2 regions of the Stenotrophomonas sp. NA06056 genome follow, and region 2 is predicted to be linked to the other one. Evidence: riboswitches for the same ligand, from Rfam matches in the RefSeq annotation. Region 2 holds a riboswitch; the other holds the start of a gene.
The links. Region 2 has a riboswitch for glycine ahead of gcvP (aminomethyl-transferring glycine dehydrogenase). Riboswitches for the same ligand answer to the same signal wherever they lie in the genome.
Positions count from the first base shown of each region.

Region 1: another riboswitch for glycine. It lies ahead of HUT07_RS01615 (trimeric intracellular cation channel family protein); the one in region 2 lies ahead of gcvP (aminomethyl-transferring glycine dehydrogenase).

Region 1 covers NZ_CP054931.1:362,498-369,680, reverse strand. The annotation lists gene HUT07_RS01635 (NAD(P)/FAD-dependent oxidoreductase) at 1-785, shown strand, start outside; gene HUT07_RS01630 (hypothetical protein) at 866-1,318, opposite strand; gene HUT07_RS01625 (nuclear transport factor 2 family protein) at 1,322-1,753, opposite strand; gene HUT07_RS01620 (GIY-YIG nuclease family protein) at 1,899-2,174, opposite strand; glycine riboswitch at 2,215-2,304, shown strand; glycine riboswitch at 2,318-2,421, shown strand; gene HUT07_RS01615 (trimeric intracellular cation channel family protein) at 2,505-3,122, shown strand; gene HUT07_RS01610 (MdtA/MuxA family multidrug efflux RND transporter periplasmic adaptor subunit) at 3,360-4,529, shown strand; gene HUT07_RS01605 (multidrug efflux RND transporter permease subunit) at 4,526-7,183, shown strand, end outside.
Region 2 covers NZ_CP054931.1:1,069,125-1,076,307, forward strand. The annotation lists gene HUT07_RS04625 (amino acid permease) at 1-1,226, shown strand, start outside; gene HUT07_RS04630 (VOC family protein) at 1,367-1,777, shown strand; gene gcvP (aminomethyl-transferring glycine dehydrogenase) at 1,915-4,782, opposite strand; glycine riboswitch at 4,844-4,946, opposite strand; gene HUT07_RS04640 (multidrug effflux MFS transporter) at 5,246-6,472, shown strand; gene HUT07_RS04645 (siderophore-interacting protein) at 6,614-7,183, shown strand, end outside.

The DNA.
Region 1 (7,183 bases), 710 kb from region 2:
GTGGTGGCCCGACCGGCGTCGAGCTGGCTGGCACCCTGGCCGAAATCGCGCGGCATACGCTGCGCAATGAATTCCGCCACATCGATCCGGCCAGCGCCAAGGTACGGTTGGTCGAGGCCGGTCCGCGCGTGTTGTCGACCTTCCCCGAAGTGCTTTCGCTGAAAGCACGCCGGCAGCTGGAGAAGCTGGGCGTGGAAGTGATGACCGGCACACCGGTCAGCCACATCGATGGACAGGGCTTCAAACTGGGCGACCAGTTCGTGCCCGCGCGCACCGTGGTCTGGGCCGCCGGCGTGGCCGCTTCACCGCTGGCGCGCACATTGCACGTGACACTGGACCGCGCAGGACGCGTGCAGGTGCAGCCCGACCTTACCCTGCCCGGCCATCCCGAACTGTTCGTGGCAGGCGACCTGGCCGCACTGAGCCAGGCCAACGGCAAGCCGGTTCCGGGCGTGGCACCGGCCGCCAAGCAGATGGGCAAGTATGTGGCCGAAACCCTCCGCGCACGCCTGCACGACAAGCCCGCGCCGGGGCCTTTCAAGTACGCCGACTTCGGCAACCTGGCCACCATCGGCCGCATGGCCGCGATCGTGCACCTGGGCAAGCTGCAGCTGTCCGGTGTGCTGGCCTGGTGGTTCTGGCTGGCCGCGCACGTGTTCTTCCTGATCGGTTTCCGCAACCGCCTCGTGGTGCTGTTGAACTGGGCGGTGGCGTACTGGAGCTACCAGCGCAGCGCGCGGATCATTTTTGGCGATGACCGCGAAGACCGGCGGCCGAAGCGCTAGGGCTGCATGCAACGGGGTCGGATCCCTTTCCGCAGGAAAGGGCTCTGACTCCGTCAACATCATCCACGCATGGCGTGGATCTACCGGTTCATCGGGCCGCCGGGCACACGCCGTTTCGACCATGCGCGGCAGAAATCTTCCTTCCTTGCGGTATCGCCAATCTGCGCCGCACTCCAGTGCCGGGTGATCCAGATCGTCAACGAGGTGCTGCTCAGGTGCCAGCGCAGCATGTCGTGCCGTGGCTGCCGCATCAGGTGGCGGCGTGCAACCCAGAACGCTTCGCGCTCGATATCAGTCGCCTTCTTCAGCGCTCCAGGATCGAAGAACTGCGCGGCGAAACTCCAGGGATTCATCGGCTGAAATCCTGTTCGCGGTTCACTGCTGCACGCAGCCACACCACTGGGCGCGCGATCAGCCGGCTTCGGCCAGCCTTCCACCAGCGCCAGTCCGAGCAGGTACAGAAGGCCAGGCAGCAGCGCGATACCGGCTACCAGCACGACGACCGAAAGCCACGCTTTACCGGCGGCGCGCATTGCTCATTTCGCCTTCGGCTTCGGATACCACAGCGCGTTGACGATGACCCAGCGCTGCTCGAAGCGCCCCATGTGGAAATAGTCCACGAACCACGGCGTTTCCAACCGCACCGAGGCGGCGTTGCCGGTCACGTCCAGCACCGTGCAGCGACGGTCCCATTGATCCTTTGGGGTCTTCAGTGCGCCCTGCTTTGTCAGCGAGACCAGCTCCTCCTTCGACATGCGGCGCAATCCCAGTCGTTCGTCGGGTGTATCGCCGAGTACCGCGCGCTTGGCCAGGTCCGGGTGCAGGGAACGGGCGACGCGCTGCGGGTCGGCCTCCAGCTGTCCGTCGACGTAGTCGTGGCAGGTGGCTTCGATGGCTGCGATCGTGGTGGCGTCGGCAGTGGGGCTGGCTGCTGCAGAAAGCGCGAACAACAGGGCAACGGTGGACATCCGGGTCTCCAGCGCTGAGGGCTGGGCGATCATGGCATGGCCGGGTGCACCCCATCCACGCATGGCGTGGATCTACTGTGGCGCCGAGCCCATGCTCGGTTTCACCATCGGGCAGCAGGAACAGCAGCCGAGCGTGGGCTCGGCTCTACAGAAGGCCGGAATCCGGCGCCTGCAGCCAGTCCAGCTTGCGTTCGCGCGGCTGCTGCTTGAGCTCCCATTCGGCGCGTGAGGCCGCTGCCCTGTCCGGGTACTCGCGTACCGCCAGGACCCGCAGGGGCGGCCGCGATCGGGTGTAGCGCGCGCCTTTGCCGGCCTGGTGGGCGGCAAAACGGGCCTGCACGTCGGTGCTGATGCCGGCGTAATAGCTGCCGTCGCGGCATTCGAGCAGGTACAGGAACCAGGGGCGGGAAGGCGAAACCATGGTCGGATTATGCCGTGCTGCACTGCAGCGGATATACTGGCGGCCGAATGCAGGAGAGAGGCGCCACGCTGGCGCCCGCCGAAGGCGCAGGCTCCCATGATCGCTCAGGCCGGTGGGCTGGAATCCCACCAACCATGCATTCGACTCGCCGAGCTGGAGAGAGGTCACCGGGCATGCCCGGGACGATCCGCCGAAGGGGCACGCGGCTCACGCCGCTGAACTCTCAGGCAAAAGGACAGCGGGAGCGGCACCGGTCATCGTCATCCCGTCATTGCGCAGGCAGTGGCGGTGGTCGCGCATGGCCGGCCCCACCGCGCCCGGAGCCTGCCCATGCTGCTGTCCATCATCTACCTGATCGCCATTTCCGCCGAAGCCATGACCGGCGCCCTGTCTGCAGGCCGCCGCCGCATGGACCTGTTCGGCGTGGTCATGATCGCCTGCGTCACCGCCCTCGGTGGCGGCTCGCTGCGCGACATCCTGCTCGGCCACTACCCGCTGGGCTGGGTGAAGCATCCCGAATACCTGGGCTTCACCGTGTGCGCGGCACTGATTGCCACCTGGGTGGCGCGTTGGATGCACCATTTCCGCCGCACCTTCCTGGTGCTGGACGGGCTGGGCCTGATTGCCTTCACCCTGATCGGCTGCTCGATCGCGCGCGAAGCCGGCCATGCACTGCCGATCGTGCTGATCGCCGGCATGCTCACCGGCGCCTTCGGCGGCGTGCTGCGCGATATCCTCTGCAACGAGGTGCCACTGATCTTCCAGAAGGAGCTGTACGCGATCATCTCGCTGCTGACCGGTGCGGTGTATCTGCTGTTGTTGCACTGGGGCGTAGCCGATGCCACGGCGATCCTGTGCTGCCTGGGTGGTGGGTTCGCCGTGCGCCTGCTGGCGATCCATTACCGCTGGGAAATGCCGAAATTCGTGTACCACGACGAAGTGCATTGATCGTTTGACGGTGATGCCGGCCTTCAGCCGGCATTTCCGGCTGCGTTGCATGACCAAGGTCACGCGGCGACGGCCCGCGTAAACCGCTACCATTGGCGCCCCGTCGCACGCGCGACGGCATCCAGCCACGCCGCGCCTGCGGCCCCGCCAGACAACCCCCTCCCCCGCTGCCCGTGACCCTTCGTGGTGTCGACGGGCCCGCATGACCCTGCGTGCACGCAGGGCGCAGGATGCCCCATGTCTGTCGCCGAAAACTCCCGCTTCCGCCGTGCCCGTCCGCTGCTGGTCGTGGCCGGTCTTGCCCTTGTCGCTGGCCTGGCGTGGTGGCTGTGGCCGCATGCCGAAACGGGCGATGGCGAACAGGCCGGCGCCGGCAAGGCCGTGCCGGTACGCATCGCCCGCGCCAGCGCAGAACCGCTGGTGCTGCGGATCAAGGCGGTCGGCACGGTCACCCCGCTGCACAGCGTGGTGGTGCGCAGCCGCGTGGACGGCGAACTGATGCGCCTGCATTTCCAGGAGGGCCAGCAGGTCAAGGCAGGTGACCTGCTGGCACAGATCGATCCCCGCCCCTACCAGGTGAAGCTTGCGCAGACACTGGGTACGCAACAGCAGAACCTGGCCGAGCTGGAGAATGCCGAGCGCCAGTTGCAGCGCTTCGGTGAACTGCAGCGCCAGCACTTCGTGTCGGCCCAGGAACTGAGCGACCAGCAGAGCAAGGTGCGCCAGCTGCAGGGACGTCGCCTCAGCGACCAGGCGTCGGTGGACGAAGCGCGGCTGCAGCTGCAGTACACGCGCATCGTCGCCCCGGTCAGCGGCCGTGTCGGCCTGCGTCGGCTGGACGTCGGCAACCTGGTGCACGCTAGCGATACCGAGGGCCTGGTCACGCTGGCGCAGACGGCGCCGATCAGCGTGCTGTTCACCGTCCCCGAACCGGAGCTTCCCGCCCTGCTCGACGCGGTGCAGGCGCAGCCGGCGCTGGCGGTGGAAAGCTGGGACCGCGAAGAACGCCGGCAGCTTGCCAGCGGCATCCTGTCCAGCGTCGACAACCGCATCGATACCGCCACCGGCACGCTGAAGCTGCGCGCGCAGTTCGACAACGCCGATCAGGCGCTGTTCCCCAACCAGTTCGTCAATGTGCGCCTGCAGCTGGGTGAGCATCCCGCACTGCTGGTTCCCGATGCCGCCGTGCAGTTCGGCAGCCAGGGCAACTACGTGCACATCATCGACAAGGACAACAAGGCACAACGGCGCACGGTGGTGCTCGGCCCGGCGGATGACGGTCGCGTTGCGGTGCGCTCCGGCCTGGTGGCCGGTGACAAGGTGGTGATCGAAGGCATCGACGGGCTGGAAGACGGCACCGCGGTGGAGATCATCACCGAGGAGGCATCGACCAAGGCCGGCGCATGAACCTCTCGCGTGCCTTCATCCTGCGCCCGGTCGCCACCACGCTGCTGATGGTGGCGCTGCTGCTGTCCGGGATACTGGCCTATCGCCTGCTGCCGGTGGCGGCGCTGCCGCAGGTCGACTACCCGATCATCCAGATCACCACGCTGTACCCCGGCGCCAGCCCGGAGCTGACTACGCGCACCATCACTGCGCCGCTGGAACGCCAGCTCGGGCAGATTCCCGGCCTGAAACAGCTGTCGTCCACCAGTTCCGGTGGCGCCTCGGTGATCACCCTGCAGTTCGGCCTGGAGGTGTCGCTGGGCGTTGCCGAACAGGACGTGCAGGCGGCGATCAACGCAGCCGGCAGCTTCCTGCCCGGCGACCTGCCGGTGCCGCCGGTGTACCGCAAGGTCAATCCGGCCGACACGCCGATCCTGACCCTGGCGGTGACCTCGCAGGGTCTGTCGCTGCCACAGGTGCATGATCTGGTCGACACCCGCATCGCCCAGCGGCTGGCACAGCTTCCGGGTGTCGGTCTGGTCAGCCTGGCCGGTGGCCAGCGCCCTGCCGTGCGCATCCAGGTCAATCCGGGCGCACTGGCCGCCAACAACCTGGGCATGGACCATATCCGCACCGCGATCGCTGCGGCCAACGTCAACCTGCCCAAGGGCAGCTTCGATGGCCCGATCCGCGCGGTGATGCTCGATGCCAACGACCAGATGCGCAGCGTGGCCGAGTACCGCGCACTGGTGCTGGCCTGGCGCGACGGTGCACCGCTGCGGCTGGGCGATGTGGCCACCATCACCGATGGTGCCGAGAACCGCCAGTTGGCCGCATGGAGCGGCACCACCCCGGCAGTGCTGGTGAACATCCAGCGCCAACCCGGTGCGAACGTCATCGCCGTGGTCGAACAGGTGCGTGCGTTGCTGCCGCAGCTGCAGGCCACGCTGCCGGCCGGCGTGCAGATGAGCGTGCTCAGCGACCGCACCGAATCGATCCGTGCGTCCGTGCGCGGCGTACAGAAGGAGCTGGTGCTGGCCATCGCGCTGGTGGTGCTGGTGACCTGGGTGTTCCTGCGCAACCTGCCGGCCACGTTGATTCCCAGCATCGCGGTGCCGCTGTCGCTGGTCGGCACCTTCGCGGTGATGCTGCTGGCCGGCTATTCGCTCAACAACCTCACGCTGATGGCGCTGACCATTGCCACCGGCTTCGTGGTGGACGATGCGATCGTGATGCTGGAAAACATCGCCCGCCACCTGGAAGACGGTGAAAGCCCGCGCGAGGCGGCGCTGAAGGGTGCCAGCGAGATTGGCTTCACCCTGGTCTCGCTGACGGTCTCGTTGATCGCGGTGCTGATCCCGTTGCTGTTCATGGCCGACCTGGTGGGTGCGCTGTTCCATGAGTTCGCGGTGACGCTGGCGGTGGCCATCGGCATTTCGCTGCTGGTGTCGCTGACCTTGACGCCGATGTTGTGCGCGCGCTTCCTGAAGCCGCATGCGAAGCAGGCCGCTTCACCGGACGTCTTCGACCGCATCATTGCCGTCTACGACCGCCAGCTGCGCTGGGTGCTGCAGCGCCAGCCGCTGATGCTGCTGGCGACGGTCGCCACCCTCGCACTGACCGTAGCGCTGTATTTCGCCGTGCCCAAGGGCTTCTTCCCGGTGCAGGATGCCGGCCTGGTGCAGGGCATCAGCGAAGCCCCGCAGGCGATTTCGTTCCAGGCCATGCGCGAGCGCCAGCTTGCCCTGGCCACAGCCATCGAACAGGACCCGGCCGTGGCCAGCCTGTCCTCCTACATCGGTGTGGACGGCAACAATGCCGCCCTCAACACAGGCCGCCTGCTGATCGAACTGAAGCCCCACGGCGAGCGGGAGAGCGCCGATGTAGTGATGGCGCGGCTGCAGCAGCGCGTGGCCAGGATTCCCGGCATCACCCTGTACCTGCAACCCGTGCAGGAGCTGGGCATCGAAGACCGCATCAGCCGCAACCAGTACCAGTTCACCCTGACCACGCCCGACCTGCAGACGCTGGAGACCTGGACACCGAAGCTGCTGCACGTGCTTCGCCAGTCGCCAGCGCTGCGCGATGTGGCCAGCGACCTGCAGATGCAGGGCCGACAGGCCAAGGTGAGCATCGACCGCGATGCGGCCGCACGCCTGGGAGTGAGTGTGGAAGCGGTGGCCGACGCACTGTACGACGCCTACGGGCAACGGCAGATCTCCACCATCTTCACCCAGGCCAGCCAGTACCGGGTGGTGCTGGAGGCCGATCCGGCGCGGCAACCGGGGCCGGAGGCGATCACCGGCCTGCGCGTGCGCAGCAGCAACGGCCAGACCGTGCCGCTGGGCGCGGTGGCGCGCGTCGAGCAGGGACCGACGGCGCTGTTGCGCAACCATGTCGGCCAGTTCCCGGCGGCCACGCTGTCGTTCAACCTTGCGCCCGGCGCGTCGCTGGGCGAAGCGGTGGATGCGGTGCATGCCGCACAGGTACAGGTGGCATTGCCGCAGAGCATCGAATTGCGCCTGCAGGGTGCGGCGGCGGCCTTCAGCAGCTCGCTGTCGAGCACGCTGTGGCTGATCCTGGCCGCGGTGGTGGTGATGTACATCGTGCTGGGCGTGCTCTACGAGAGCTTCATCCATCCCATCACCATCCTGTCCACCCTGCCCTCGGCGACC
Region 2 (7,183 bases):
CGGCGGTGCTGGTGTCGTATCTGGTCGCCGGTGCGCTGGTGATCATCGTGATGAACGCACTGGGCGAAATGGCCGCCGCCAAGCCGACCAGCGGCGCGTTCTCGGTGTATGCGGCCGATGCCATGGGCGCCACCGCGGGCGCCACCGTGGGTTGGCTGTGGTGGGTGCAGCTGGTCATCGTCATCGCCGCCGAGGCGGTGGGCGCGGCCGGGTTGCTGGCCACGGTCTGGCCAGTGGTGCCGGTCCCGATGGCGGCATTGGCCTTCATGCTGTTCTTCACCGCGATCAACCTGCTTGGGGTGAAGAACTTCGGCGAATTCGAATTCTGGTTCGCCATCCTCAAGGTGGCGGCGATCCTGGCCTTCATCGCCGTTGGCGTGGCGCTGCTGATGGGCTGGCTGCCGCAGGTGGCCTCGCCCGGCCTGAGCAACTTCACCGCGCACGGTGGCTTCGCGCCGAAGGGTCTGGCCGGTATCGGCGCTGCGCTGCTGGTGGTGGTGTTCGCCTTCGGCGGCACCGAGATCGTGGCCGTCGCGGCAGCGGAAACCGAAGACCCCGAGCGCAGCATTGCCCGCGCCATCCGCACCGTGGCCTGGCGCATCCTGGTGTTCTACATCGGCTCCCTGAGCGTGATCATCGCCGTGGTGCCGTGGACCAGCGAGTCGCTGAAGTCGCCGTTTGCCGCGGTTCTTGATGTTGCCAATATTCCGGGGGCAGCCACTGCGATCACCCTGATCGCGGTGATCGCCCTGCTGTCGGCGCTCAATGCCAATCTCTACGGCGCCTCGCGCATGATGTATTCGCTGGCACAACGCCGCGAAGCACCGGCCGTGCTGGGCTGGACCGATCCGCGCCAGGTGCCGGTGATCGCGGTGCTGGCCAGTGTGCTGTTCGGCTTCGCTGCCACCATCATGGAACTGCTGTTCCCGGACAAAGTGCTGCCGGTGCTGCTGAACATCGTCGGTTCCACCTGCCTGCTGGTGTGGACGCTGTCGCTGGTCTCGCAGCTGGTGCTGCGCCGCCGCGCCGACCGCCTGGGCACCCGCCTGCCGTTCCGCATGGCCGGCTTCCCGTGGCTGACCGTGTGTGCGCTGGCGATCCTGGCGCTGATCTTCGGCCTGCTGTTGAGTGAGTCGCATACGCGCCTGCAGTTCCTGTCGATGGTGGCGCTGACCGCGACCATCGCGGCCAGCAGCGCCATCGCCCGGCGCCTGCGCGAGGCGTGATTCTGTAGAGCCGACCCTACGGTCGGCTGCCGTTCGGGCAGACGTCAGCCGAGCATGGGCTCGGCTCTACAGAAGGCATACATTCGGCGTGCAATCCTGCTTGCGTGGGCCGTCACCGGCCCGTCGACCAGGAGCACCGCATGCTGCGCAGCCGTCCCTTCCTGATGTTCACCGGCCAGGCCGAAGCCGCGCTCGCCCTGTACGCCGAAGCCTTTGCGGAATTCCGCCTGCTGGCCCTGCAGCGTCATCCGGACGGGGCGGGCGCGGGCGTTCCCGGGCAGGTGCGCCAGGCCATTTTCCTGCTCGGCGGCACCCACTACCTGTGCTTCGACAGCCTGGATGTGCACGACTTCACGTTCACGCCCTCGATATCGCTGTTCGTTGAATGTGCCGGTGCCGAATCGTTCGAGCGTGCCGCGCGCGTGCTGGGCGAGGGCGGGCACTGGCTGATGCCGGTGGGCGAGCAGGAATTCAGCAGCCGCTACGGCTGGGTACAGGACCGCTTCGGCGTGTCGTGGCAGCTGAGCCTGGGGCAGATGCCGGACCCGTGACGGCAAGGTATCCACGCATGGCGTGGATCTACTGAAGAATGCGCCTACCGTGGCAGGTCGTAGATCCACGCCATGCGTGGATGCAAACGAGAACGGCCCGCTTGCGCGGGCCGTTCTTCTACCGATGCCGCGAAGGCTTACGCCTCGACTTCATCATCCTTGTAGGCATCGACCGGGATGCACGCACACATCACGTTCTTGTCGCCGTACACGTTGTCCACGCGGGCCACCGGCGGCCAGTACTTCTGCAGCTTCAGGCTCGGCAGCGGGAAGGCGGCCAGTTCACGCGGGTAGGCGTGGGTCCATTCGCTGGCCGTCACCGCCGTGGCGGTGTGCGGGGCGTTCTTCAGCGGGTTGTCCTCGCGGTCCAGGCGGCCGTCTTCGATCGCGGTGATCTCTTCGCGGATCTGGATCATCGCGTCGATGAAGCGGTCCAGCTCGTGCAGCGATTCGCTTTCGGTCGGCTCGACCATCAGCGTGCCGGCCACCGGGAAGCTCAGGGTCGGGGCATGGAAACCGAAGTCGATCAGGCGCTTGGCCACGTCCTCGGCGCCGATGCCGCTGGTCTTCTCCAGCGGGCGAACGTCGAGGATGCACTCGTGCGCGACCAGGCCGTTGCGACCGGTGTACAGGGTCTTGAAGTGCGGGGCCAGGCGCTTGGCGATGTAGTTGGCGTTGAGCTGGGCGACCTGGGTGGCCTTGCGCAGGCCTTCGGTGCCCATCATCGCGATGTACATCCAGCTGATCGGCAGGATCGAGGCGCTGCCGAAGCTGGCCGCGCTGACCATGCCGACCGGGCCGTTGTCACCCAGCTTGCCCGGCAGGAACGGGGCAAGGTGCGACTTGACCGCACACGGGCCAACGCCCGGGCCGCCGCCGCCGTGCGGGATGCAGAAGGTCTTGTGCAGGTTCAGGTGCGAAACGTCCGAACCCCACTTGCCCGGCTTGGCCACGCCGACCAGGGCGTTCATGTTGGCGCCGTCGGTGTACACCTGGCCGCCGTGCTTGTGGATGATCTCGCAGATCTCGACCACTTCCTCCTCGAACACGCCATGCGTGGACGGGTAGGTCATCATGATCGCGGCCAGGCGATCGCTGTACTTCTCGGCGTTGAGGCGGATGTCCTCGACGTCGACGTTGCCGTTGGCATCGGTCTTGGTCACCACGACCTTCATGCCGCACATCTGTGCCGAGGCCGGGTTGGTGCCGTGCGCCGAATCCGGGATCAGGCAGATGTCACGATGATCTTCGCCGCGCGAGCGGTGGTAGGCGCGGATCGCCAGCAGGCCGGCGTACTCGCCCTGCGCGCCGGAGTTCGGCTGCAGGCTGACCGCGTCGTAGCCGGTGCACTCGACCAGCATCGCTTCCAGCGAATCGATCAGTTCCTTGTAGCCCAGCGCTTGGTCGGCCGGTACCAGCGGGTGGATCTGCGAGAACTCCGGCCAGGTCACCGGGATCATCTCGGCGGTGGCGTTGAGCTTCATGGTGCAAGAACCCAGCGGGATCATCGTGCGGTCCATCGCCAGGTCCTTGTCGGCCAGCGAACGCAGGTAGCGCAGCAGTTCGTGCTCGCTGTGGTGGGTGTTGAACACCGGGTGGGTCAGGAACGCGGACTGGCGCAGCAGACCGGCCGGCAGCGCATCGGCGGTGCTGGCGTCCAGTGCGTCCACATCCAGCTGCGCACCGAACACCGCGGCCAGGGCCACGATGTCGGCGCGGGTGGTGGTTTCGTCCAGGCTGATGCCGACCGAGTCGCTGTCGATCGCGCGCAGGTTGTAGCCGGCGGCGCGGGCCTTGGCATGGATCTCATCGGCGTGCACACCGGTGACATGCAGGGTGTCGAAGAAATCGCCACCGACCTGCACGCCGGCATTGCGCAGCGCTGCGGCCAGGATCGAGGCCAGGCGATGGGTGCGGCGGGCAATGCGGGTCAGGCCTTCCGGGCCGTGGTAGACGGCGTACATCGAGGCCATCACCGCCAGCAGCACCTGCGCGGTACAGATGTTGGAGGTGGCCTTCTCGCGGCGGATGTGCTGCTCGCGGGTCTGCAGGGTCAGGCGGTAGGCCGGGTTGCCCTGCGCGTCGATCGAGACGCCGATCAGGCGGCCCGGCATCGAACGCTTGTAGGCGTCACGGCAGGCCATGAACGCAGCATGCGGGCCACCGAAGCCGAACGGCACGCCGAAACGCTGGCTGTTGCCGACCACGATGTCCGCACCCCATTCGCCCGGGGCGGCCAGCAGGGTCAGGGCCAGCAGGTCGGTGGCCACGGCCACCAGGCCGCCGCGCGCATGCACGGCATCGACCAGCGCCTTGTAGTCGCCCACCTGGCCGAAGGTATCCGGGTACTGCAGCAGCAGGCCGAAGGCTTCCGCTTCCAGCGCTTCGGCCGGAGTGCCGACGCGCAGCACGATGCCCATGGGCTCGGCGCGGGTGCGCAGCAGTTCCAGCGTCTGCGGGTGCACGGCGTCATGCACGAAGAAGGTGTCCGACTTCGACTTGGCCGAACGCTTGGCCAGGGTCATTGCTTCAGCGGCGGCAGTGGCTTCGTCCAGCAGTGAGGCGTTGGCGATTTCCATGCCGGTCAGGTCGGCGCACAGGGTCTGGAAGTTGATCAGCGCTTCCATGCGGCCCTGCGAGATTTCCGCCTGGTACGGGGTGTAGGCGGTGTACCAGGCCGGGTTTTCCAGGATGTTGCGCAGGATCACGTTCGGCGTGTGGGTACCGTAGTAGCCCTGGCCGATGAAGCTGCGCAGCACGGTGTTCTTGTCGGCGATCGCGCGGATCTTCGCCAGCGCCTGCACTTCGGTGATCGACTCCGGCAGCGCCAGCGGTGCCGGCGACTTGATCTTGGCCGGGACGATGGCATCGGTCATCGCATCCAGCGAGGCGTGGCCGATGACGCCGAGCATCTGCGCGATCTCGGCATCGTTGGGGCCGATGTGACGCTCGACGAACGCGGAATGGTGCTCGAGCTCACGCAGGGAAGGGGTGTTCTGGGACATGGCGAAGGATCCGTCAGGAAAGGGCACACGCACGGGCACAAGCCGCCGGTCGGCGGTCTGCGGGCGCCCCTCTGTCCTTTTGCCTGAGAGTTTAAAAGCGCGGGAAACCGCAGCTTCGTGCCCCTTCGGCGCCGGATCGAACCGGTCTCTCCAGAGTTCTGTTACGGGTGGTATCGGGCCTGAGCGATTACGGGCGTTGCGCCTTCGGCAGCGGTGACCTGCTTCTCCCACCATGTTGCCCGCCGATTATAGCCTCTTGCCGGCGCCCGACGGTGGCCCGCAACGGCCTCACAGGCCTGAATGGCCGATGGCCCGGGCGTGCGTTCTGTGCACCCGTGCATGGCATCGCGCGCATTCCCCACCTATGATGGGCGGATTCTCGTATTCATCTGGCGCCGTCCCTGCTGCAGGGGATCGGCGCCCGCCGTGCGTGTCACGCATGGCCCTGCCGGACGCTTGCCCGATGACCGCCGCTGTTGCTCCTTCCACCCGCCGCATGGCCCTGTTGCTCGCTGGCCTGGCCATGTTCGGTCCGTTCTCGATCGACACCATCTTTCCTGCATTCCCGCAGCTGGCCCAGCGCCTGGCGGTGGACGAGGTGGCCGTGCAGCAGACCATCAGCGTCTACCTGCTGTTCTACGGCCTGATGAGCCTGGCCCACGGCCCGCTGTCCGATGCGTGGGGGCGCAAGCGGGTGATCCTCGGCGGCCTGGTGATCTTCGTCGGCGCCTCGGTGGGCTGCGCGTTGTCCACCGACCTGACCACGCTGCTGGCGTTCCGCGCGCTGCAGGGCCTGTCTGCCGGTGTCGGCATGATCGTTGGCCGGGCGGTGATCCGCGACCTGTACCACGGCCACGACGCGCAGCGGCTGATGAGCCAGGTGTCGATGCTGTTCGGCATCGCCCCGGCCATCGCGCCAATCATCGGCGGCTGGATCCTGCTCAGCGGTGCCGGCTGGCCGCTGATCTTCTGGTTCCTGGTGGTATTCGCGCTGGTGCTGCTGGCGGCCACCGCGCGCTTCCTGCCGGAAACCCATCCGGCGCAGGCACGGGTCGCACTGTCGCCACGCACGTTGATGCGCGACTACGTGCGCATCGGCTTCAACCCGCGTTTCCTGCGCCTGGCGCTGGCGGGCAGCATCGGCTTTGGCGGCATCTTCCTGTACATCTCCTCGGCGCCGGCCATCGTGATGCAGCACCTGCACCTGGGTGAGGGCGGCTTTGCCTGGCTGTTCATTCCCACCATCGGCGGCATGACCACCGGTTCGTTCCTGTCCGGGCGCATGGCCGGGCACAGCACGCCGACGCGGCAGGTCTCCCTTGGCTTCACCTTGTGTGCGGTCTCTGCGGTGTTGAACATCGGCTACGTCAGCCTGGCACCGCAGTTCGCGTTGCCGTGGGCGGTGATGCCGATCTTCCTGGGCGGCATGGGCATGGCGCTGATCTTCCCGATCCTGGCGCTGGCAGTGCTGGACATGTATCCGCAGCAGCGCGGTCTGGCCTCGTCGCTGCAGGCCTTCGTGCAGCTGATGATCAGCACCGTGGTGGCGGGTGTGGTGTCACCGCTGCTGCACGACAGCCCGCTGCATCTGGCACTGGGGCAGGCGGGCTTCTTCGCGGCCGGCTTCCTGTTCTGGTTCTGGGAGCATCAGCGCGAACGCGCATCAGAGGCAGCCGGCACGGCGCATTGAGCGTCGCGCAGGGGTAGGGCACAGCATCGCGCAGTGCCCCCTTGCGGCGCTGCGGGCAGGGGCTAGGCTGGGGTTTCCAGCGAGCCGGTTCGTGGATGCACGACAGCCAGCCATTCCGATGTCGTCGCATGAGGTACCCCCATGGCTGCGCAGCAGACCTACCGCCTGTTCGAGGTGGCGCTGAAGGAGCGCCGCGTTCTTTCTCCTTCTCTGGACCGCCTGGTGTTCACCGGCGCCGATGTAGCGCGCATGAAGACTGAAGGCCCGGACCAACGCATCAAGGTGTTCTTCCCCTTGCCCGGGCAGGACGCGCCGCACGTGCCCAGCGGCGAAGACTGGTATGCCCGTTACCGGGCGCTGCCAGATGACGCGCGACCGCCGATGCGCACCTACACCATCCGTCAACTGCGCGCGGAACGGTGCGAGGTGGACGTGGATTTCGTCCTGCATGGCGAGACCGGGCCAGCCTCGCGCTGGGCCATCCACGCCCGTCCGGGCGACCGCGTGGTGCTGCTGGCCCCCGACGCCGACTGTGCCGACAGCAGCGAAGGTTGGGAGTGGAAGCCGCCGGCGGGTGTCGGCCAGGTGCTGCTGGTGGCCGATGAAACCGCGCTGCCGGCGGTGGCCGGTATTCTTGAAGAACTGGCCGCGCTGGCCGAGCCGCCACGTACGCTGGCCCTGCTGGAGGTCGGCCAGGCCGGTGACGCGGTG